3 regions of the Sulfurovum zhangzhouensis genome follow, and region 1 is predicted to be linked to each of the others. Evidence: riboswitches for the same ligand, from Rfam matches in the RefSeq annotation. Region 1 holds a riboswitch; each other region holds the start of a gene.
What was found. A riboswitch is a leader RNA that binds a small molecule or an ion and turns the genes downstream of it on or off. The one in region 1 is predicted to bind cyclic di-GMP.
Positions count from the first base shown of each region.

Region 1 (7,850 bases):
GCTTAGTCATCACTGCACCAATCGGTACGCCTCCGCCAAGCCCTTTTGCAAGCGTGATGATATCAGGTTCAATCCCGTAAAGGTTGGATGCAAGAAACTCACCGGTACGGTAAACCCCTGTCTGTACTTCATCTACAATAAGTAAGATTCCTTTCTCTTTGAGGTGTGCAGCAAGTTTTTGGATCTCCTCTTTTTCAAATGGCTGAACACCGCCTTCTCCCTGGACCAGTTCGATAAGTACAGCTACAGTCTCGTCATCGATCGCTTTATAGACATCATCGATACTCTTCTCATAACTGAAACCTTCCGGATACGGTGAGAAGTTTGGTGTATGAAAACTCTCCTGACCTGTTGCCTTCACTGTAGTGATCGTACGGCCGTGAAATGAGTGTTCAAGCGTGATCACTTTGTAACGTTTATTTTCAAACTTTGTTCCACCATATTTACGAGCGAGTTTGATCGCTCCTTCGTTCGCTTCTGCCCCCGAATTGGCAAAGAATACTCCCATATCGTATCCACTAAGCTCTACCATCTTCTGTGCCAGTTTTGCCTGAGGTTCTATCACTTGAAGGTTTGAGATATGGATGATATTCTTTGCCTGATTACAGATAGCTTCAACTAATTTCGGATGGTTATGACCTACAGAGTTTACTGCGATACCTGAAGCAAAGTCTATATAATCTTTTCCATTCTCATCATAGAGTGTTGCACCCTGTCCTTTGACAAAGTTTGTATAGTCACGTGAATAAGTTTGAAGCACATACTTTTTGTCTAATTCTTCTAATGTCATTTCCAGTTTTTCCGTTTGATATTTTAATTTCTCATATTATAGCAAAGTTTGCTTCTCTCTTTATGCTTCAGGGCAACGCTTTAATATCTCAAAAAGATTAATCATTTATTGACATTTATCGATATTTATCAATAAAAATCTCCCCGAATGTATGATATGATGCTAGAGAAATTTATAGCAAAAGGCTGATACGTGAAACTTCTGTGGTCTTTTTTGATCTTGACTATTACGCTCTGGTGTATTCCTGTCGATACAAAGCTTTATGAGGGTGAAAATACTCTAATATACTATGATCAGCTCTCACAGAAACTCTTCAATATTACACCGATGGATGATGAAGAGACCGAACGACTCCAAAATGAAAAAGTGCTGCTTGGAAAGCTCAAGTTATTGATCATAAATGAGCCGCAGGTTCAGACTTTTGATGCTTCACTGCTTGAAAAAGAAACCGTAAGTGAAACTGAATTTCTGAAACTATTTGAAATGCTTTCATCAGCAGTGGAACAGAAGAAGAAGCTAGAAGAGATACAGGTATTTACCCAGGAGAGGCTCGGATATCTTAAAAAATCCATTGAGTCTGTCACAGACCCCCAGTATAAAAACCTCCAGCTTTACCAGCTTCAGTTTGCATACTATAAGCTCAAACACCGCCATGACGAACTGACTGTAAAAAGCCTGACTCCATTTATAGAAGAGGGAGAGAATACCCTCTCGTTACTGATAACAAAAGTCAAGTTTGACATCAAAAAGATACAGAGTAATGTTGACAAAGTTGCAAAGGAGCTTGAAAACATCAACAAAAAGCTGATCGCTGCAAACCTTACCAAGGAACGTGAACTTCTATCCCAGGAACACATCTCTAAAAAACTTTCAGAAAAGATTGAAAAACTGACCAAAGAGAAGGATCACGTCCTACTGAAGCTTGCGGACAAAGAATTTCTTACCGGGTTCTACTATTTTCAAACAAAAGTATTCAAATCAGTCCTACAATCACAAAAAAAGATACACAGTATTCTCTCACAGCTCTCGTATCAAGATACACTACTGGATGCAAAGCTGGAAGAGTTTGAGAGACTGAGCAAAGAGAGCAAAGAGGCGATTAACTATAACGTCCTGTCACTCAGGGAGAATCTACTCTCAAGCTATGAGAAATTCTACGAATCTTTCCAAAAACCTTTTGTTGTGCTAGATGAAACACCGATCAGTTTTCTGAGTATTCTCAAACTGCTTGGGATTCTACTGATAGGATTTATCATTGCCAGAATCTACTTCCGTCTCTTTATCATGCTCCATAAAAAGCGTAAAGAGACCAAAGCTGTCTCCATCAAGATCATTGCAAATCTCGGAGTAACATTGATCCTTTTTGCCGCTTTTGTTATTGCATTGGGAAGCATAGGTCTAAGTATCACACATCTCGCTGTCATTGCAGGTGCACTCTCTATCGGTTTGGGCTTTGCACTCAGAAGCATCGTCTCCAGCATGATTTCAGGAATGGTATTATTGAGTGAAAAATACATCAAAACAGGAGATTATATCACTATCAAAGGAGACCTTACAGGTAAAGTGATGGATATAGGCTACAGAGCGACTCACCTTCGTACAATCGACAATATTGATATCGTTATTCCAAACAGCGAGCTCATTGACAGCCAAGTGATTAACCTGACGATGGAGGACAGGATACGAAGAATCTACGTCCCTTTCAAAGTACCTTATGGAAGCGATATCAAAAAGATTAGTTCACTCATCACCACAGCCGTCATGGAGAGTAAGATCAAACTGATCCGCGATATCCCTCGCAAAAAACCCAATGTATGGATGCAAACAGTCGGCGAAAGCTTTATTGAACTGGAACTACTGGTATGGATCGAAGGGATCAGACCCTCAACCCGTTCCAACCTGCTCATCCTAATCTATGAGACGTTACAGGCTAACGGTATTAATATGCCACTGCCACAGCTGGATGTACATTTGGGAGTACGAAAACCCTCCCAAAGACCGAAAATAGGGAATATGGCATACCATGTCAAATCGTAGGATGGAATAAAACTATAATCTAATCAGTCTTTAATGAACTGTATTTCTATGATCAAGCTCTCTCTATTTTCACCTTTACTTCCTGATAACAAGCACTCTCTCCCTCATCACTGATGATCGATGGTGTCAGGTAGTTAATACCGATCGTATTGTTGGTGATCAGTGCGCAGTCTGCTCTCATATATTCAGAACATTGCACTTCAAAGATATATTCTCCATGCTCAGAACTTACTTTCACCTTCTCACCGTCTTTAAATCCAAGTACCGGATTAAGCTGTATTTTATTGTCTCTAAGGAACTGTGTATTGATGGACTTTTTCGACTTTGGCGAGAGCAGCCAAAGTGTCTCATCTTTTGGTTTGTTCTGACTCTCTTTTCTGTACTTGGTAAAACGTTTTGTATTGACAAAATCATCGTTAAAGTCTTCAATGAACTCAAACTCATCTTCACCATCATCGCCAAAGCCATCACTATAAGGTAACGCTTCATAAGCCGGACTTACCAGTTCACCGTTAAGTTCTTCACATTGTGAGAGCCATGCATTAATATAGTACTCTTCACTCTCAAGTCCACTCAAATCAAATGTATCAAAGAGGTACTTGGTAAAGTCATACTCGCTGATACCGATATCAGACTCCGTGATCTTCTTCATGGCAGTAACATACTGATGACCGTAACTAAGCCTAACATCCTCTTTTTCATAGAATGTTTTAGCAGGGATAACAATACGAGCCATTTTTGATGTCTCATTCTCATGTAGACCAAAGTAGATAAGATTCTCTACACCCTCCAGCTCTTCTACCACCCTGTTTGTATCAGGCATTGAAGCAGCCGGGTTTCCTCCCTGTACCAATACTGTGTCAAAATCACTAAACTCAGTATCTACTTTACTTACACGCTTGCAGGTTGTCTCAAAGGGATTCTTAAATCCCAGCTTACTATCCCCTAGGTAACTTACACCGCACCCTTCACGGCCAAATAACCCTAAAACTGCGGCAAGTGAATCTATTGCATGCAGCGTATAAGAACCAGTCGAGTACTTCTGTACCCCGGCACCGACAAGGAATACCACTTTTCTATCACGCAGATAGTTCAGTACTCGTCCAAAATCTCCAAGATCAAGATCAATATACTTTAAGATCGCCTTGATACGATGCTCTCTTGTATAGTCATAATAGTCTTCGAAGCCAGGTGCAAACTCTTCCATCCATTCTTTATTTTCACTGTCTTCCATAAAGATAAAACGGGATAACATGATCGCAATATAGTAATCTGTACGTGGAGCAACCTGTAAAAAGACATCTGCTTTCTTTGCGATCTCTGTACGTACAGGATCGATCACGATAAGCTTTTTACCCTCAAGGTAAGGCATGAGATGAGAATTGGTCACAGTGAGGTTTCGACCCCAGACAACCACTACTTCAGACTTCTGAATCTGCTCAAGAGGTAGTGTCTTATTGATTCCTCTTCCCTCTTCTATTCCTGCGGCTCCTGCACCGTCACACAGGCTTCCTTTAGTCAGGTAGCCTCCGATCTGTTCCATAAAAAGGTCGGTAACTTCCTGCATAACACCCACATTACCTGAACCTCTCCAAAGCAGACTTTTTTCTTTGTTAAAAGCCTCGGCTACTGCGGCCAATGCCTCCTCCAGACTCACCTCTTTGCCATCTACTCTAGGCTTACTGATACGCTCAGTCTCATCCATATATTTGTTGAGTACTGCACAAAGTGCTCCATTACCGGCAGGATGATTCGCATCACCATGCATCTTACCATCTTCGTAGATGATATTACACGCATCATAACAGTCAAGCCCACATGCGGTCTTCTCTGACATTATTTAAGCTCCACTTTGACGAGCTTGGAGAATGAGCCCTCAGGTGCATCCAAATAGATCTCTGCACGATATGAGGAGATAAACTTCTCATCAGCAACTTTCCATACCTTATCGACTTTATATTCGCTTTTTTCGCCGTCAAGATAAACCGCTTTTTGTTCAATACCTTCCAACTCTTCGGGATCTAAATAGAGTACGAGCTTTGCCCTGCTCGCATCTACTACCTTTGCCAAAGGTGAACCCGGAGTAACATAATCACCTTTACGAACCATAATTTCATACAGATACTTATGGTTCAGAATAATGGATTTTTTTTCGATACTATCTTCCAGCTGGGCAATCTTATACTGCATATCCAAATACTGTGTTTTTGCAGAAGCAAAACTGTAAAAAGCATCATCTTTTTGGGCCGCAGATGCTGTTGACAACTTATTTATGCGATGAAAATATGACTCTTTTCGTTTTAAAGTTTCTTGAAGAATAAGAAGATTTTCATTTGATGTTTTCAAGTTAATTTTATCCAAACGGTCATCCAAATAAATAACACGTTTTTGATCCACTACACTCCCTTCAGCATCAAGGTCAACATCCATTACCAACGCACTAACTGCAGACTTCAATGTGACGGATTCATAAGGCTCTAGTTTTGCATAATGTACTTTTGCAAATACAAATAACGGAAAAATCAATAATAACAGTACTCTCATCTTTATATCTCTTTTTGGGTTGATTATATCGAAATAGCGTTAATTGATAGATGACTAAGAAAATAAAAGGTAAATTTTACCGGGTTGTGTTATCAGGAGTAAAGAAAGTTAAGTTTTTTTATAAAAGTAGAATAAAACGAAAAAATCGTTTTAACCTCTACTTTTATAATTATTGTATTGATATGACTATATAGTTTAATAATTGATTATTTTAACCCTATTAAATAGTATCGTCATCATCCTCTTCATCTACGATACCGTCATTATCGTCGTCATCATCTTCATCATCATCTATTCCGTCATTATCATCGTCATCATCTTCATCATCATCTAAACTATCGTTGTCATCATCCACATCAGCATTATTTGTAATACCATCACCATCTAAATCGTTGATCTCATCTTCATCTTCTTCATCGATAATCCCATCATTATCATCATCTGGATCTTCTGCATCGACAATCCCATCATTATCATCATCATTATCATAGATATCTATTATATCATCACCATCTTTATCCATTGGATCATTCTCAAGCTCAACTGAAAGTAAACCATTTTCTACTTCTAGCTCCAAGACCTGATCCACAACACCATCACCGTCAACATCAATACTAGCATTTCTTTCCATAGCCAAATCTACAAATCCAAGATCAACATCACCTTCTGCTCTGAAAAGTGTAGTGTTTCCATCAGCTGTAACAATTCCAATTTGTGTTACTACTTTATTATCAGGATCATTTTCATTGGTTGTCATTACTAAACGACAGTCAGTGTTAACTGGTACTTCGATTGCAAATGGATGCTCAGTTGTACCATCTTGAACAGAATTTGTAGAATAGTAGCTACCATCTTCACAAAATACTTCTATAAGTGTCCCTGGGACTTTACCACTAATTGTTGCTGTTTGAACTGCTGAGGAGCTTCCTCCACAACCGATTAACGAAAAACCTAACAGAGTTGAGAATAACCCACCTGCTACAATATGAAATTTTTTCAAAACTTATCCTTTAAATAAATTATGTATATTATTCAACTAATGAAAACAACTTTAGCGATCTGGAAACTTTAAAAGGTCCATTTCATTCTATAGTAGCTTCACTAAAAATTTGATATAAAAAATATCTTTGAATTAAATATGATTATAGACAACCTGCTGAAACATGAAAGGAATGAAGGAATGAAGTATTCACTATAAGCAACCCGGCTATCTGCAAGAGACCCGTGGCTTTCCGTCCTTGCTTCACAACAAGTTTGGCACAACAATAATATTTAAAAACCTTTTCAACTTATTGGATTTCATTATAACAAACTATAAATAAAATCTTTTCTTTAATTGGTAACAAATTGATAACATTACAATTTATATGAATATGACTGCACGACAAATACACATAAATACATTACACTAGATAAAAATAACTCAAAAAGGACATAATATGTATCCATTTGGTCATTGTTGGGGAATGGGAGGATGGTTAGTACCTATCATATTATTGATTATTCTTTTTTATTTTCTCAAAGAGAAACAAAAAAGAGACACTTCTTCAGCGCAGGATATACTTGATCATCGGTATGCCAAAGGAGAAATAGATAAAGAGGAATACGAGGAAAGATCAAAGACTCTGAAAAAAGATTAGAAATGAGATCTCCCAATGCAAAGACGGACATTCTGTCTTTGATATAAAAAGTTGGGTTAAAGCAAATCTACAGTTTAATCCCAAATTTGCCAAGGATAAAAATAACACTATAGTACGCAAAAACCGTCAATACTATAGAGGTAGTCATACTGATAAAAAATCCGAAACCTTTTTGGATCATAAATGGGAAAACTAAAAAAAGTGTCATCGATGGTGCAATCAGCCAAACGATCCTCTGGGAAAATTCAACTGCACTTTTACTGCTGTCTGTATCTATATACATCCATGTCATAGCCAATATTGAAACCAACGGTATAGCTGCGAGCAAAGCACCTACCAGACTGCTTCTCTTGGCAACTTCAGAGATCACAACGATTAAAAGTGAGGTAATTATGAGTTTTGTAATATAGTAAGCCACTATCTTTTCCTTTGCGAAGCAATAGTTCAAAGTAAACTACGACTAAAGATATAGTTATTTCCGCTACTTTAACATAGAAACATCAAAAAAAGAAATAGTTACCGTATTTATCACTTGTCAGTATTAAAAAAGTATTTTATAGCTACAGTTAAAATAGTTTACTATGATATGATTGATGGTTAGTATTGGAAGAAAAGGTACGCCATAAGTTATGTTCACATCACGTAAATACAGTATATATTTATAAAATGGTACACTTTTGGTACACCTTTATAATGCTATGTATATCCCCGTATTATTAGTTTATATACTTTTATACATGGATTATAGTATAACAATCTAATAATATACTGCAAAATACATATACTGCCCTAAAATTCGGGCTTCAAGCTACATCCTCCGAGAAAATTTATCAATTACT
Region 1 covers NZ_JAQIBD010000002.1:494,589-502,438, forward strand. Annotated here, with positions in the region: gene PGH07_RS07655 (aspartate aminotransferase family protein) at 1-790, opposite strand, end outside; gene PGH07_RS07660 (mechanosensitive ion channel family protein) at 983-2,827, shown strand; gene PGH07_RS07665 (molybdopterin-dependent oxidoreductase) at 2,880-4,664, opposite strand; gene PGH07_RS07670 (efflux RND transporter periplasmic adaptor subunit) at 4,664-5,371, opposite strand; gene PGH07_RS07675 (hypothetical protein) at 5,592-6,128, opposite strand; cyclic di-GMP riboswitch class I at 6,566-6,640, opposite strand; gene PGH07_RS07680 (SHOCT domain-containing protein) at 6,811-7,011, shown strand; gene PGH07_RS07685 (DUF3147 family protein) at 7,079-7,429, opposite strand.

Region 2 (7,850 bases), on a different contig from region 1:
GATTTTACCTGAAAGGCTCATCACTAAAATGGCAATAGAGGACATCAATACGATCAGAAAAATTGCTGTAATGAGAGAAAATGCTTTTCTTTGTGTTTTCATCATCGTATTACCGCCTTTTCTTTACAACTGTTGATTGTAAGGTTTTCTCCGATATTTTCCCTTTGACAAAGTTTTAAACGGATCGTACTTCCTGAACCGGTAAAGTTAAAAACACTTACATTCCGTATAAGGATTTGGCTTTTACCATTGGTATAGTTTTCTCCTTCCCATGGTTGATAGTCATAATAGAGTCTAAGATCCCATACATCGCCCTCCGTACCAGGCATTGTATGTTGATTTTCAGGTACAACAGCATAAGCTGTCCAGGCAAGCTGATAGTGTTCTTTAATAGTTCTGCTCCCTGCAATAGCATTAAGTGTAAGGGTAGTATCATTCCCCAAGGATACTCTATGTATGTTTTCAGCACTTACACCACCGGCATAACCTACGGTATAAGCGTCAAAGGTATCCGGGAAAAGTATCGCACTATTTGCTATTCCTGAATTACCTGAGGAAAGATTACTGATGATATTTCCCAGTGCACCGAGTCTTGATCCCGGTGTAGAAAGAGAATCTTTTGTACTTGCTGTTACATCAGCATATCCACTCCATGCAGGTCTTCTAAGCTGTCCTGTCGTAGGTGAATTGCCTACGGCATCAAAACCATCAGCATCATAGGCTATCCACTCAAGCGTATTGTGTACGGTATCTCCATCAGGAATACTTTCGATTGGGACAAAGCTTGCTCCGTTGTCGTGTCTTGCAATGACCGTACGAGGTAAACTGTAGGTGAGTCTATTGACCAGTTGAGTAATCGCCAGTTCTGTTTTTACACTGCTACGATGAACTGCTCTTTGGGTGACATAACTTTCATAGACTTGTACAATGATTTGAGAACCGATCGATGCTACAATACCAAGTATGGTGATTACAATTACTAGCTCAACTAAAGAGAATGCTTTTTGATGTCTTATAGAGCTTATCATGGAAATACCACCTGATTGAGTTGATAGGTACCGATATTACAAGAGAAAGCATTGAGCACAATATCTTTTTGTAATGCCTCTTCCGTACTCGCATTTTCAATCCGAACCTGAACTTGCTTGATATTCGAGCTCCCAAGTGCAGCATTACCGTTTGCAAAAGGTAAGTTATAAGTGAGCGTATTGCTTGAACCTGCATAGCTGCTGCCTCCAGGATTATCATTGAGATAGCGTACATTGACTGCAACGGTGATATCTTTGTCAAGAATATCTCCAGTTAAGGTAGAAGTAGATTCTACATCTTGTAAAGCAGCAGTAGCAGCGGTGATAAAGTCGTCGATATCATCCATGTCTCCACCTTCTGAGCCTAAGTTGGCTGGTGAAGTTGCGTCGATCGCTCCTCCTAATGAATCGGTAAAGCGTCGACTGCTGGAACTAGGTGTACCGGCTCTTCTTCCTGTCGGGATTGTCCCGTTAATCTCTTGGTTAAGATCAGCATTTCCATTGGTGACCAGGACAGAAGCTGTTCGTGTATTATCTGTATCCCCTTCATCCCATTGATGTGTCAGGATCATACCGATCTCTGCTGATGCAGAGGCAATTCCTTCTTGCTGCAATGAAACATAACTGCTTTGTGTTGCTGTAGAGATCAGCATAGGAGCTGACATCAGTACAATACCAAGGATGACGATTGCAAAGATCAACTCTATCATCGCAATGGCTTTTCTCATTCTCTTTCTCATTACCAGTTCAACCTTTTTGTTTTGGTAGTACTTGCATTAATGTCAAGTACATGTCCTGTCTCACCAATACCTGCCCATCCTGATTCTCCGGTAAAACGAACCTTATAGAATGGATCCGGAGGTAATATAGGACTATCTGCATTATAGATAACCCATGAGTTTGTGCTCGTAGGAGTTGAAACATCGAGGAGTATATCAAATGTCACCGAAACCGAACCAGAATCGGTTCTCACCACTTGAATAGTGCCATCTTGTGCATTTGTATCGATGTTTACATCCGTATCCACGGTAGCTGTACCGCTACCCAATGCAACAGTAGGCGGATTTTCTAGCGTAATATTCCCATCACCCAATGTTACATTATGATCAAGCGAAAGCCACCAATTACTTAAGTCTGTTTGTCCTGTAAGCTGTATAGTGTTTGGGAAGAATGTACAAGTCGGGAATTGATCACAGTACACTAGCATAGTGATCGGTGTGGTGGCAACTGTACCTTCAACATCATAAAAGTCCTGAGAAGACTTTGCACGGCCATAGTAGAAAGTAGCATTGCGATCATCATTTTCCACACCGTTTCCTGTGATGATAGCAGTATTCCCGGTTGTACTGGTATAGGTAGAGGCTACAGAGATATTGACATCACTTTCCGGTACTCTGAACGGATTGACCGGTTGATTATTATCCCGCGCATAGTTGAATAACAAGCGTTGACTTGTATTACTCTCGTCCCAAGTGATGTTATGTGTACCGTTGGCATCATCCCCACCAAATCCGAGAAGTTGTTCTGTTGGAATATCATGTATCACAAGATCATTATCTAATGGGTGGTTGTTTGAAAGTGCCGGATTCCACTCGGTAACATTGAGGTCAACACGTACAGGATTTTCATAGAATAGACTTCCCTGTCTGAAGTTCTGAGTTACATCACCATCTGCATTGATCGCACTAATCGTCACATCAGTAGGTGCAGACATATTTAGATCATTGGACAGGTAGGTGAAGTTACTGTCTCTATGATTTCTTAAAACGATATTATCTACTTTGAAAGAATCGGGAATAAAGGTTACCTGGTCATACGTACAGATATATGTATGGGCATGACTGGTATTACAATCCATTGGAGTATCATCATTATCTATTGCTGCCCATTCCTTATCATAAATATTAAGCTCAATGGTTCCTACATCTGTGTATTTAACACTTACTGATTCATCCGGCATACCGGGAGTGGTAGTTGGTCCAAATGGGCTTAGACTTGAAAGACCTCCGACCATAAAAGCCAGTTGAGTAATATTTACATCGGAAGTTCCGGCTAAAACCCCTGCTGTATCAGGGAGTCCGTTTTTAAAATAACGTATTACGTCAGAGTCAAGATCACTATTGTAGTTGTGGCTTTGCACAGTATAGCCTGAAACTACTGTACTTGTAGGAATAGATGAACCGTTTGGATAGATACCGTCTACCGGATATTTTGCGGTTAACGAGAGACTATAAGGTTTTGCCGATCTTAGCAGATCCGGTGCATCAGGATCTGTCATACCGATCTCCATACGATCCGGGCGGATGGCAAAATTGTCTGTGGTACATGAAGGCTGGATGTTAAACGTACACATATAACATCCGAGTTCATTGACATAGATACCGTCAGTTGTCGGGTCAAATGAAGGATCGCCTGGATCAGCATATCCACCATTATCTGATAGACACGGTTTCCCCCCATCCATACCACAGCGGTCCCATGCATCTTGACCAAAGGCAGTTTTATACTGTACTTCGGAGTTAACACACTGTGCGAGTCTTGCAAAGTTACCTGTTGTACTACTGTTCGCCAGACAGTTCTGTCCTTCAATACTCAATGAGTTTGGATCAACAAAGATCAATTGCATTCTGGAAATTTTTGAAACTTCGGCCGGTACGATCATCTGTCCTTGTGAAGAGTAAAAGCCCGACGGTACTTCGATGACCAGTTGCTGCCCGCTATTTGGATCTATGATGTTATCCAGTGCCAGTGAACATGTATTATTTGACATATACGGAACAATAGTATACGGAATGCCGGTATCGGTCAGATAAGGTATTGCTACACCTTCTTTGCTAAGGTGTACTCCAATGACATCCCTGCTTGGTGCACCTGCAGTCATTGTTTGGATAAACTTAAGTGAACCGTCAGTATCTGAGGTGTACATATTGTATGTAAGAGCATTGCCGGCATCGATTGGTGTATCGATCAGGTCTGCTTTTGTCGTGATCTCGACTCCCCCTTCACTCGTTCCGTTACACTCATAAATACGGCCTGTATGATGAAAACCTAATTCGGTGATGTAGTCACCAAACATAGCAATACCATCTATCCTAGGGGTATTATACGTCTTCTTGTCCTTTAATAATATTTGAACATTATTTACTAGGTTTTTATTAATATCAACGGCATATCCTTCAGTATAAGATCCATAATCATTTACGTTGGTAATATCGTTACATTCACCTGATGATCCCCCTCCTGATGTTGTAGCAGAATACTCACATGAACCACCTTTTGTCTCAGGCGCGTACATTTTATAGACTTTGATATCACTCAGTATCGTAGTTGCATTGTACTCTCTGACCAATACGTAGGCTTCACAGTCGTTTCCATAGTAGAAGTTACCTTTCATTTCACAGCTAGCATTATAATCTGAATTAAGGATCTCAGTTCGTTCTGTGTAACAGAGGTGTTCAGCGGTACCAACTTCATTGGTAATGAATGTAGTTTCCGTATCTATATTGTTGGTTGGATCAACATCAGGCAGTGAGCTGTTAACCTCTATAGTATTTATGATTGTTCCATTCTTATCAGGAGCACGTACATGGAAATTGAAGATAGAAACATCCCCCGGGCGAAGCACATTATCGAAAGTACATGTGATTACCCCTCCTACTTCACCCGTTGTATCATTGTTCTCATCCATACAAGTCCAATCGGTTGTAAGACCGTTTATCATATCAAGATTGGCTTTCATACGATCAGGAAGTGTATCGGTAAGATTTATATCTGTTACATTTTGATCTCCGATATTACTAACACTGATCGTATAGTAAAAAGGATCATAAATCAGTGCCTCTTGTACATTTGCTACTTTTGTTACTTTTAAGTCATTACCGACAGATGGGACATTTGGGGTAAAAACAGCAGAGATATCATAGGTATTAGCAACATTATCGCTATCTCCCTCTAAGAAAATGATATATCTTCCTGTTAATGTTGATGGGATCGTAAAAACTTTTGATGCATTGTTCCCTATATATCCTACCTTTGAAGATGGGCATAGAGGTGATGTAAGTGCAGAGTAGTTCAAAAGTTTATTTGTATGATTATTGACAGTCACTTGTAATGTCCCGTTTGCCGGAACATCGAAGGAGAAATAATCTCTGTCACCTTCACTACTGGAGCCTATATCAGAACCCGTATAAATTCCAAATGCAAGTATCGGATCGGATGTTATACAGGAGTTATTCGGTTCTGTTTCTGCATATAAAACACCACTAAAAAGTATCAAAACGCTTGAGAATAAAGAAAAAATAGTTTGTCGGACTATACGAAAAGATACCAAAGTGAAAAAAAATCTTTTAAAAGTTTGGGCTAGATACTGCATAGAACCTCCTTTCCAACCACTACTTTTTATTATACTAAAAAATATAGTAAAAAGCTACAAAAAGAGACCAAACATAGCAAGTAGAGTCAAATGAGCATTTTTCTCTTTACTCTGCAACCCGGCTATCTGCATGAGACCCGTGGCTTTCCGTCCCTACCTCGCAATAGGTTTGGCCATTATAGATAGTTAAATCATGGCATAAGGTTACTTAATTCTTTCTAACGTAAAAAGTCTGATTTGTAGCAAAGCTAATACGATTTTTACATATTTTGAGCTATGATATTGAGAGTTAAAGAACTTAGACAGGGAGTGGCCGTATATGTTACAGATGATTAGAACAATAGGTGTAGGGATGTTTTTATCCTTTTTATTAGTAGGGTGTGGAAACGATGAAAGTACGGTTGAAGAGTTTAATAAACCTGCACTTTACTGGTATCAGAAGATAGCAAAGAATATCTCCGGGGGATACTTGGATAAAGCTGATGCCTATTATATTTCTCTCAAAAGCGAACATATGCGCTCTCCTATGATGCCTGCTGCAATCATTATGTTGGCACATGCTCATATGAGCAAAGAGGAGTATCTGCTCGCAAACTTTTACCTGGATGAATATAATAAACGATATGGTGCAGGAAGCAATCGTGAGTATATAGAGTTTTTGAAAATAAAAGCCTCTTTTTTGGGGATCAAGGATGTTTATAAAGATCAAAAGTTGATCGAAGATACCGTTACAAATGCCAAGACGTTTATCAACCGTTACCCGGGATCTGAATATCAGCCTTTAGTAAACACGATGTTGGTTAGGCTCTATATGACACAATATCTTCTGAATGAAAATATCGCTGCACTGTATGATCGTACGGGAAAAGATGAAGCTGCAAAAATATACAGAGATAAAAATAAAGGTTCAGTAGTTCAGCAAAGTGATATTACACCGCCTGAACAGGGGATTATAGGTGCTGTATTTGATTGACCTTTCAGTCGGTTGAAAACGGTTAATCTTTTTTCGGTACCCTAGAAGGGAATATCATAAACAAAAAATTATTTGATATAGTCTATGTTTATTAAAATAGACAGAATTTTATAGATAGAACAAAGGAAATATAAGTATGCAATTAAGTGATTATGAAGCATTTCCCACACAGCTGCCGGTAGTTGTAGAAGATGAGCTTTTTTTGTATCCTTTTATGATCAGCCCAATTTTTCTGAGCAATCAAAAAGATATCGATGCAGCTACTATGGCAATGGAAAACAATTCATTACTCTTTGTGACCTCTTCTATAAGCGGGAAAGAAGGTGAAAGAGGTTTTGATGCGATGTATAAAGTAGGGGTGGTAGGTTCCATCATGCGTAAAGTCCATCTGCCTGACGGAAGAGTCAAGATTCTCTTTCAAGGACTTTCACGTGCTAAGATCGTTGAAGCCGTTGAAGGAGAAATTAATGAAGCAATGATAGATACTGTCGAGCTTGAACCCTATAATGAGCTGAAAACAAATGCACTAATGGATATCCTTCGCGGTAAGATCAAGAAGCTTTCTTCTCTTAACAGTAATATCCCAGCTGATCTTTTACGTACTATTGAAGAGAATGATGAGCCTAACCGTATCGCAGATCTTGTGTCCTCGATGTTAAAATTGGATAAAGAGGTAGCTTACAAACTCTATATCGAACTGAATATTGAAAAACGTTTGCTTGCACTTATTGATGTCATTACTTCTGAGATCGAAGCGGCAAAAATTCAAAAAGAAATACGTACAAAAGTACACAGTAAGATCGAACAGACCAACAAAGAGTATTTTCTTAAAGAACAGCTCAAAGAGATACAGCATGAGCTTGGTATTGATACTCAGCGAGAAGAAGAGATCTCGAATTTTAGAGAAAAGATCGAAGCATTAAAGCCTCACATGCATGAAGATGCTTTTAAAGAGATCAGTAAACAGTTAGAGCGTTTTGCTCGTATGCACCCTGAATCTGCAGATGCAAACGTACTACAAACTTATTTGGAATGGGTCCTTGATCTGCCGTTTGGAAAATTTACGAAGCAGAACCTTAGTGTAGAAAAAGTTGCTCAAGAACTTGATAAAGATCACTATTCCTTGGAAAAACCAAAAGAGCGTATCGTAGAGTTTTTCTCTGTACGAGAGCTGGCATCGTTAAGAGGACTGAAGCAAAAAGAGACCAATGGAGCAATACTCTGTTTTGCAGGACCTCCGGGTGTAGGAAAAACTTCATTGGCAAACTCAATTGCTACGGCCCTTGGAAGACCTTTGGTGCGTATTGCATTGGGTGGATTGGAAGATGTGAATGAACTAAGAGGCCACAGACGTACTTACGTAGGGGCAATGCCAGGGCGTTTGGTACAAGGTCTGATAGAGGGTAAAAGTATGGATCCGGTGATCGTACTGGACGAGATTGATAAAGTAGGGCGTAGTATGAGGGGTGACCCAACT
Region 2 covers NZ_JAQIBD010000001.1:652,594-660,443, reverse strand. Annotated here, with positions in the region: gene PGH07_RS03525 (type II secretion system protein) at 1-105, opposite strand, end outside; gene PGH07_RS03520 (prepilin-type N-terminal cleavage/methylation domain-containing protein) at 102-1,028, opposite strand; gene PGH07_RS03515 (type II secretion system protein) at 1,025-1,756, opposite strand; gene PGH07_RS03510 (DUF6701 domain-containing protein) at 1,768-5,400, opposite strand; cyclic di-GMP riboswitch class I at 5,510-5,584, opposite strand; gene PGH07_RS03505 (outer membrane protein assembly factor BamD) at 5,720-6,373, shown strand; gene lon (endopeptidase La) at 6,510-7,850, shown strand, end outside.
Region 2: linked by a shared signal. The riboswitch ahead of PGH07_RS03510 (DUF6701 domain-containing protein) and the one ahead of PGH07_RS07675 (hypothetical protein) in region 1 are both predicted to bind cyclic di-GMP.

Region 3 (7,850 bases), on a different contig from region 1:
TTCAACATTATTATTTAAAGAAACAAAGTCTATATCAGAAGTTTTTTCTAGAGTAAATGCTGCGATAGGTATATCTACACCGATCTTGCTCTCTGCAGTTTTATTGACATCAGATCCATCCGGCGCAGTGACGGTAAGTATTGCACTATTAAGCAGAGTTGTAGAGCTGTATGAGATATCTACGGTAACATTCATCTCAACCGATCCGCTTTCAAATGCACCCAGGATACCTAGAGGTATATTGATAGTATTACCCATACCGGAACAGTCTATTGCGGCTCCCCCATTAATCGAGTAGGTATTACAACTCACACCTATAGGCAAAGTGTCGTTAAGCTCTGTACCCGTCACCACGATACTAGAGTCATTGGCATATCCTAAAGTATATACAAGACTTTCACCGGGTGCGACAAAATAGCTGCTAGGTGTTTTAGAGAGGGAAATCCTCGCACCATCCACGTGTATAGGTATAGGATCACTCAAGATTGTCCCATAGCTGGTTTGTGCATATGCAGTATTTGTATATGATCCTGATGTAGTTGTTGCTTGTGCAGTAAATATAAGTTTGATTTGACCACCGTCTGGAACGATCTCATCAAAAGACCAGCTTATTGTTCCTGTCTCTCCTGCTAGAGGAGCAGAACTTGTAGTAATAGGTGCTCCGTTATGCTCAAGACTGACTAGGCTTTTATAACTAAAGCCGTTTGGAAGCACATCTGAAATTTGTGAGACATAAAGATCAAAACCTGTAGAGTTATTGATATCAATCGTAAAGTTAACATCCTCACCTGCAAGAAGATTTTCTATAGATGCGTATTTTTCAATCGTAGGTGCAACACCACAGGTATTGACTGCAAGCGATATACTCTTGACACCAGTGATATCCGGATTTGCATGCCAAATCTCATTTCCATCGGTATAAGTTGCCCCCGCAGCCAGGATAGATGCGTTTACTTCTGCTTCAGAAAGATATGAGAACGTACGATTGATTTTGGCACTGGCATTCATATCATCATCTACTATTGTAGGATTATCGATTGCCTGTACCCCTATAAGGTATTGCCCTTTAAATAGCTCTGTAGAGTCCCAGTTTACCATCCAGTCTGTAAAGCTTGTTCGTATTGCAGGAGCTGCTATCTGTGTCCACTCATTTCCATCATTGGCTACACCATCACCATTGTCATCTCTATAATAGAAAAATATTACATCACTTACCGATGATATAGCCTCTCCATCAACAATAGCAATAACATCTTTTACTTTCGCAGTCAAAACTGTCGGATTACACCCGCTTGCCCCTATATCATCCACAATAGGCTGCTCGTATGGTTCTTCCTTACTGAAACTGATATAGTCGCCAAATGGTCCGGGTTTATTGGGATCAGCTATCCAATCGTTATTGATAGCACAATCTTTTTGGAATGGATTGTTCAAGCTGTTTGCCGTACAAAAAAGCATAGAGATAGGAGTATCTCTTTCAAGCTTTGGTCCTCCATAGCTGGAAGCATCTATCATAGACATAGGAATCTGATAGTCGATATAGTACTCTTGACATGGAGAATCTTGATTATACGAAGAGCGTGTAGTCCCATAGTCCCACACCTTTTTCGTATCAGGTGCTGCAATAATTGTACTCCAGTCTGTTGTTGGATTAGCAGCATTTCCATCGAAATTCAATATAGTTGAACCATCAGTAAAGGCAGTTGGATTATGTCCCAATAGTTTGATATTTTCAGGATCATTTATATAATCAATTGACTGGGTAGGAATATTGCCATAAATACCAAAAATTCTATCTATCGCTACGCCAGGGGCACCGGATGATCCATCCAGATGTGCCGCAATATCACGATACCCATCTCCGTCTATATCGAAAAATACTGTCCATAACGCTGATCCCCAAGGATCTACATTACTATATGCTCCTGCGTTCGGTCCTGTGGCATAGGTATTGGCTATTTGTTCCACCCTCCAACGAAACATAATGACATCATTTGCAGGATCAGTAGGATCTTTATAGAGATAGTAGTAGATACTTGGTTCAGCCTTGTCTGTACACGATGAAGCGATATTTACATAGTTTTGAGGACGTGTACCACCATTGGAAGTGTCGCCTGTACGTGGATCATTAATGCTCTCACCAAAACGGCTATAAGGTTTCCATTCGTTCTTTTGCGGCCATGGTGCAGGCTTGAAGTGGACTGCCGCACCATCCCCGTTTGTCCCCCAGGCAGGAGGATAAGGATCAGCATTCAGCTGTATTGAAAAAAGTATAAATACAAATACAAAAAAACGATTGAGTAATGACATGGGTCTCCCTTAAATTACAGATGTATAATTTATTGGTAACCCGGCTGTCTAAGATGATAAAGAAGCTACTTTAACGCTCTGATATATAGACCCGTGGCTTTCCGTCCTATCCTCACGAATAGTTTGGCTTTGACAATATTCCTCTCCTGTAGTGACTAAAATAACGCGCAAGTATAACAGTAGAATGTTGCCGAAATGTCACAGTTTTAAAAATATATCATAAAAATAGATTTTTTTAATATAACGGGGAAATTTACATTTTTTTGCTATGATTTTTCTAAAACAAAGTGAGCTTTTGTGTATCTGTTCCGATTACTCTTTCTTTTACTTTTATCTCTAATAACTATCGCCAATGCTCAGGATCAAACACTTGAAAAAGTTTCCGTACAGTTTGAGTGGAAACACCAGTTTGAGTTTGCAGGGTTTTACGCAGCCAAGGAGAAAGGTTTCTATAAAGAGGCAGGACTTGATGTCACGATCAACGAGCATTCTCCTGGTATCGATACGGTTGAAAATGTATTGCAAGGTGTATCGACCTATGGAATATCCTCTTCACAACTCATACTTGATCGTCTTGCCGGGAAAAAGGTAGTTCTGCTTGCTTCCTATTTTAAACAAAATGCTCTTGTCCTGATCACAAGACCGGAGATCCAAAGCATTGAAGCATTAAAAGACAAACAAATCATGGGAACAACAGGTGAGTTAACTCAATCAAGTCTTGCTGCTATGCTACAGTTACACAACCTAAAGCCGGATGATATCACGGTGATACCTCACAGTTATGATATCAACGCATTTAAAAACGGTGAAGTCGATGCTATAACTGCCTTTATTTCAAATGAACCTTTTTTTCTTGATCAAAAACAGGTATCTTACAAGATCTTCAACCCTGCTGAGTATGGTATTTACTCTTATGATGTTGAGCTCTTTACCAGCGAGAAGGAAGCCACACAACATCCACATAGGACACAAAGATTCATCAATGCTACACGTAAAGGCTGGAAGTATGCACTCAATCATAAGGAAGAGATCATTGATCTCATCTATGAAAAATATTCCAAAGCCAAATCAAAAGAAGCACTGCTCTATGAAGCCAAAATCACTGAAAACCTCATCAAAAAGGAGCTCTTTAGCATTGGAGCTATCGTACCTGAACTAATCAAACTCAACACCGATCTCTACGTACAGCTTGGGATGGTCACTCCTGATTGGGACCTTGATGGTTTTATCTTTAATCTCAAACCTCACAAGATCAACCTGACACCTACTGAGTCAGCATTTATTGAATCACATCCCATCATTCGTTGCAGCGCTGTATCATGGAAGCCCTTTTCTTCGATTACGGGAGAAACATACAGCGGTATATTTCATGAGTACTACAAGTTGATAGAACAACGTACCGGTCTTAAGTTCGAATTTGTAAAAATAGGTGACGGTGTCAATTTCCAGTATGTTCTTGATGCATTGAAACGCAAAGAGATCGATATGATCTATGGGAGCGGGAAAACACTTGAGAGAACAAACTATGCCCTCTTTGCCGGACCTCTCATGCAGGCAAGCTTGTCCATTGTATCCCATAGAGAAAACCGATTCTATACCTTAGAGAGTCTTAAAGATAAAACGATTGCTGTAGCAAAAGGAAGTACTGCTTCAGAGTACATCAAAGAAAATTTTCCTACAATGAATCTTCTGTATACCAACAGTATCGATGAAGCACTCTATAAGGTCAGTGAGCAAAAAGCCGATGCCGTTGTTGACAACCTGGTCGTACTTGACTATATGATAAGAGATAACTACCAGTTTCATCAGATCGAGATTACAGGTATCAATGATGATGGTTTTGATATCTATGGACTAATACGGGATGATTATCCTATCCTTCGCCAGATACTCGACAAAGCCATCCGGTCTGTAACACAAGAAGAGTTATTAAGTATCAATAATAGACTGATACGTTCTACGATACAGACTACAAATCCTTATGATATCAACTTAAGTACAGAAGAGTTGGCAATCATCAGAAAAAATACATTTATTTCATTGAGCAAACATGAAGCAGAGTACCTCAAAGAGAAAAAATCATTGACACTTTGTGTCGATCCAAACTGGTTACCGTTCGAGAAAATGGAAAAAGGGAAGCATATAGGAATGAGCGCCGAATATTTTGGGTTGATCTCATCTAGAATCGGTATTCCTATTACTGTCATACCTACAACAACTTGGGAGAAGTCTCTCTCTTATGCAAAAGCAAGAAAGTGTGATATTCTCTCATTATCCATGGAAACCCCCTCACGCAAAGCCTATCTAGACTTCACGGATCCCTTATTAGAGGTTCCTCTGGTTATCACAACTACCTATGATCAGTTTTTTATTAGTGATATCAGTGAGCTCAGAGGTAAAAAGATCGGTATAGTCAAAGGATATGCGTTCAAAGAGCTTCTGCAAACCAGATATCCTGATATCCAATTTATTGAAGCAGTATCGATCGAAGAGGGGCTAAAAAGTGTCATAAAAGGAGAAACGTTTGGTTTTATCGATAATCTCACCGCAATCGGATATCAGATACAAAAAAACTTTCCGGGCTCTCTTAAGGTCTCTGGTAAATTCAATGAGAAGCAGGAACTTAGCCTTGGTGTACGTAATGATGAACCTGCATTGCTTGGGATATTGAACAAAGCTGTAGGCTCTATTGATGAAAAGACAAAAGAGAATATTCTTAACAGTTGGATCACGATCAAATATGAACAAGGATTTAACTATATACTTTTAGGAAAGGTACTCACACCATTCGTTCTGATCGCACTCTTATTGCTATTTAGACAAAGCGTATTGAGCAAATATAATGCTCAGCTTAAAAATGAGGTAGAAGAAAAGGTTAAAGAGCTGAGAAAGAAAGATAAAATACTGCTCAAAAAACACCGAATGGCTGCAATGGGAGAAGTACTTAGTCTCATTGCACACCAATGGAAACAGCCATTGTCCGCGATTAGTAGTACACTTATGGGAATAAAAGTCAAATTAGTAAGTGGTCAATATAATCTTAATGATCAAACAGACCGAGAAAAATTTTTACTATATCTTGATCAAAAACACAACCGTATCAATCACTATGTAGAGTTTCTTTCCAACACAACAGATGACTTCAGAAACTTTTTTAATCCGAATAAGCATAAAGAGTCTACTTCACTTCTTGTACCAATCAGAAGTGCACTACAGATAGTACAAGGCTCGATGCAAACTCATGGTATTAACATCAAAGAAGATCTTCGGATCGATGCAGAACTTATGCTCTACAAAAATGAAATCACGCAGGTGGTGTTGAACCTTCTTAAAAACAGTGAGGATAACTTTTTGGAGAAGGCTATACCTCATCCGGAGATCATCATTACTACCTACACTGATCAAGATCATTACATAATCCGTATCTGTGATAACGGCGGAGGTATACCAAAAGAACATATAAATAATATTTTTGATCCCTACTTCAGCACAAAACATGAAGATATTGGGACAGGGCTTGGACTTTATATGTCCAAGATCATCGTTGAAGAGCACCATGGCGGGTTACTGAATATGTACAATACTGATCAGGGAGTTTGTTTTGAGATCATATTGACAAAGAGGTATACCGGGAATAACTGAGCTTACTTTTTAAGTGTAAGTTTATAACCCATTCCATAAATATTGGAGATAATCTCTAAAGGCAGCTTTTTACGTAGTTTTGAAACCAGGTTACGGATATTTTTTTCACCTATTTCGATCTGGCACTCATCAAACCGGTAAAGAATCTCTTCCGTAGTACAGAGGTGTTCAGATTTCTCAAGTAAAAGTTGCAATAGAATCAATTCATATCTTGTTAGTTCGATTGCTACTCCTTCCTGTGAGAGAACATTTTTCTTACTATCCCAAACAAACCCTTCACCCAGTTGTAACATTGTAGTCTCAGATGGTTGGTTCATCTCTTCAATGATTTTACTGCCCAGATTACCTAGAACATCTATCAACTCTTCATATTTAATCGGCTTTGTTAAAAAGTGGGAAATACCAAGGTTTATCAATGGTATCAAAAAATTAGAGTCTGTATGTGCAGAAAGGATAATGATCTGCTGTACACTGTTTATCTCTCTTACCCTTGTACTTAGTTCTATCCCATTCATCGGTGACATCTGGATATCGGTCATAAGCAGATCAAAACTTTTGTCATTTTCAGAGTAGTATGTTTGATAAAATTTTAAGGCTTCTTCCCCACTTGAAGCGACAGTTACACTATTAAAAAGATCTTCAAGTAGCTCAGCCATATCATTCCTTAGTGGCTCATAATCTTCTACTAGAAGTATCGAAAGATCTTTAGTTTTAGAAAAAGTCTTACTATAATTAACCATGATTTTCTCTTCCCCTGAGTTATTCCTATGAAAATATTAACATAAAAATAAATTATATACCATTAAAATTATCATAAGTATTAATTATTACTTAAGGTACCCCATTGCAGTAGCGATAATGTCATCATCGTCTTTACTTGGAGACTTCAGTACGACCCGATCTTTCCCTTCCTCGATAAACTCGATAAAGACATTCTCTCCATAAGAAGAGACTTTTGATATTCCTTGCTGGCGTGCTAGTACCTTCATCACGATCACATCGATGAACTGCTTAGTGACCCTATCAAGCTTACCGAACCTATCTTCGATCTCTGAACTGATCTCATATACTTCCCCGGTAGTTTCGCAAAGTGAGAGACGACGATACAGTTCAAGACGGAGTCTATCCTCTTCAATAAGCTCTTCATTGAGATACGCATCGACATTGAGCTTCATATCCACATGCTGGCTGACCTCTTTATCCTGACCACTTAGTTCCTTGATCGCATCCTCAAGCATACGCAGGTAGAGGGAATATCCGATCTGTTTGATATGCCCGGACTGTGCTTCTCCAATAATATTTCCTCCTCCCCTGATCTCAAGGTCATGGAAGGCCAGTACTGCTCCACTGCCAAGATCCGAGTGTGATTCCAAAGCAAGCAGTCTTCGTTTTGCCTGTTCCGTCAAACGGTCTTTGTCTGAGACGATAAAGTAGGCATACCCCTCTTTTGATCCTCTTCCCACTCGTCCGCGTAGCTGATGCAGATCTGCGATACCGAAGTTATCCGCACCATCCACGATCATTGTGTTGGCATGCGGCATATGGATACCCGATTCAACGATCGAAGTAGAAAGCAGCAGATCATACTCCCCGTCTTCAAACTTCATCATCTCATCTTCTGTCTCTTTGGCTGATATTTTAGAGTGCAATACCGCGATACGAAGAGTTGGAAGAATATCCAGGAGCTCTTTTTTCTTATCTTCAATCGCTGCAATCGAGTTAAAGACATAGAAGACCTGACCACCGCGACGCAATTCACGCAGGATTGCCTCTTTGATCACCTTCTCATCATAACTCTTCACAAATGTACGTACACCTTGACGTTCAACCGGAGGAGTAAGGATCTCGGAGAAGGTCTTCACCTGTGACATTGCCATATTGAGACTTCTTGGGATCGG
Region 3 covers NZ_JAQIBD010000001.1:751,061-758,910, forward strand. Annotated here, with positions in the region: gene PGH07_RS03930 (Ig-like domain-containing protein) at 1-2,310, opposite strand, end outside; cyclic di-GMP riboswitch class I at 2,342-2,448, opposite strand; gene PGH07_RS03935 (ABC transporter substrate-binding protein) at 2,608-5,952, shown strand; gene PGH07_RS03940 (response regulator transcription factor) at 5,955-6,692, opposite strand; gene mfd (transcription-repair coupling factor) at 6,780-7,850, opposite strand, start outside.
Region 3: linked by a shared signal. The riboswitch ahead of PGH07_RS03930 (Ig-like domain-containing protein) and the one ahead of PGH07_RS07675 (hypothetical protein) in region 1 are both predicted to bind cyclic di-GMP.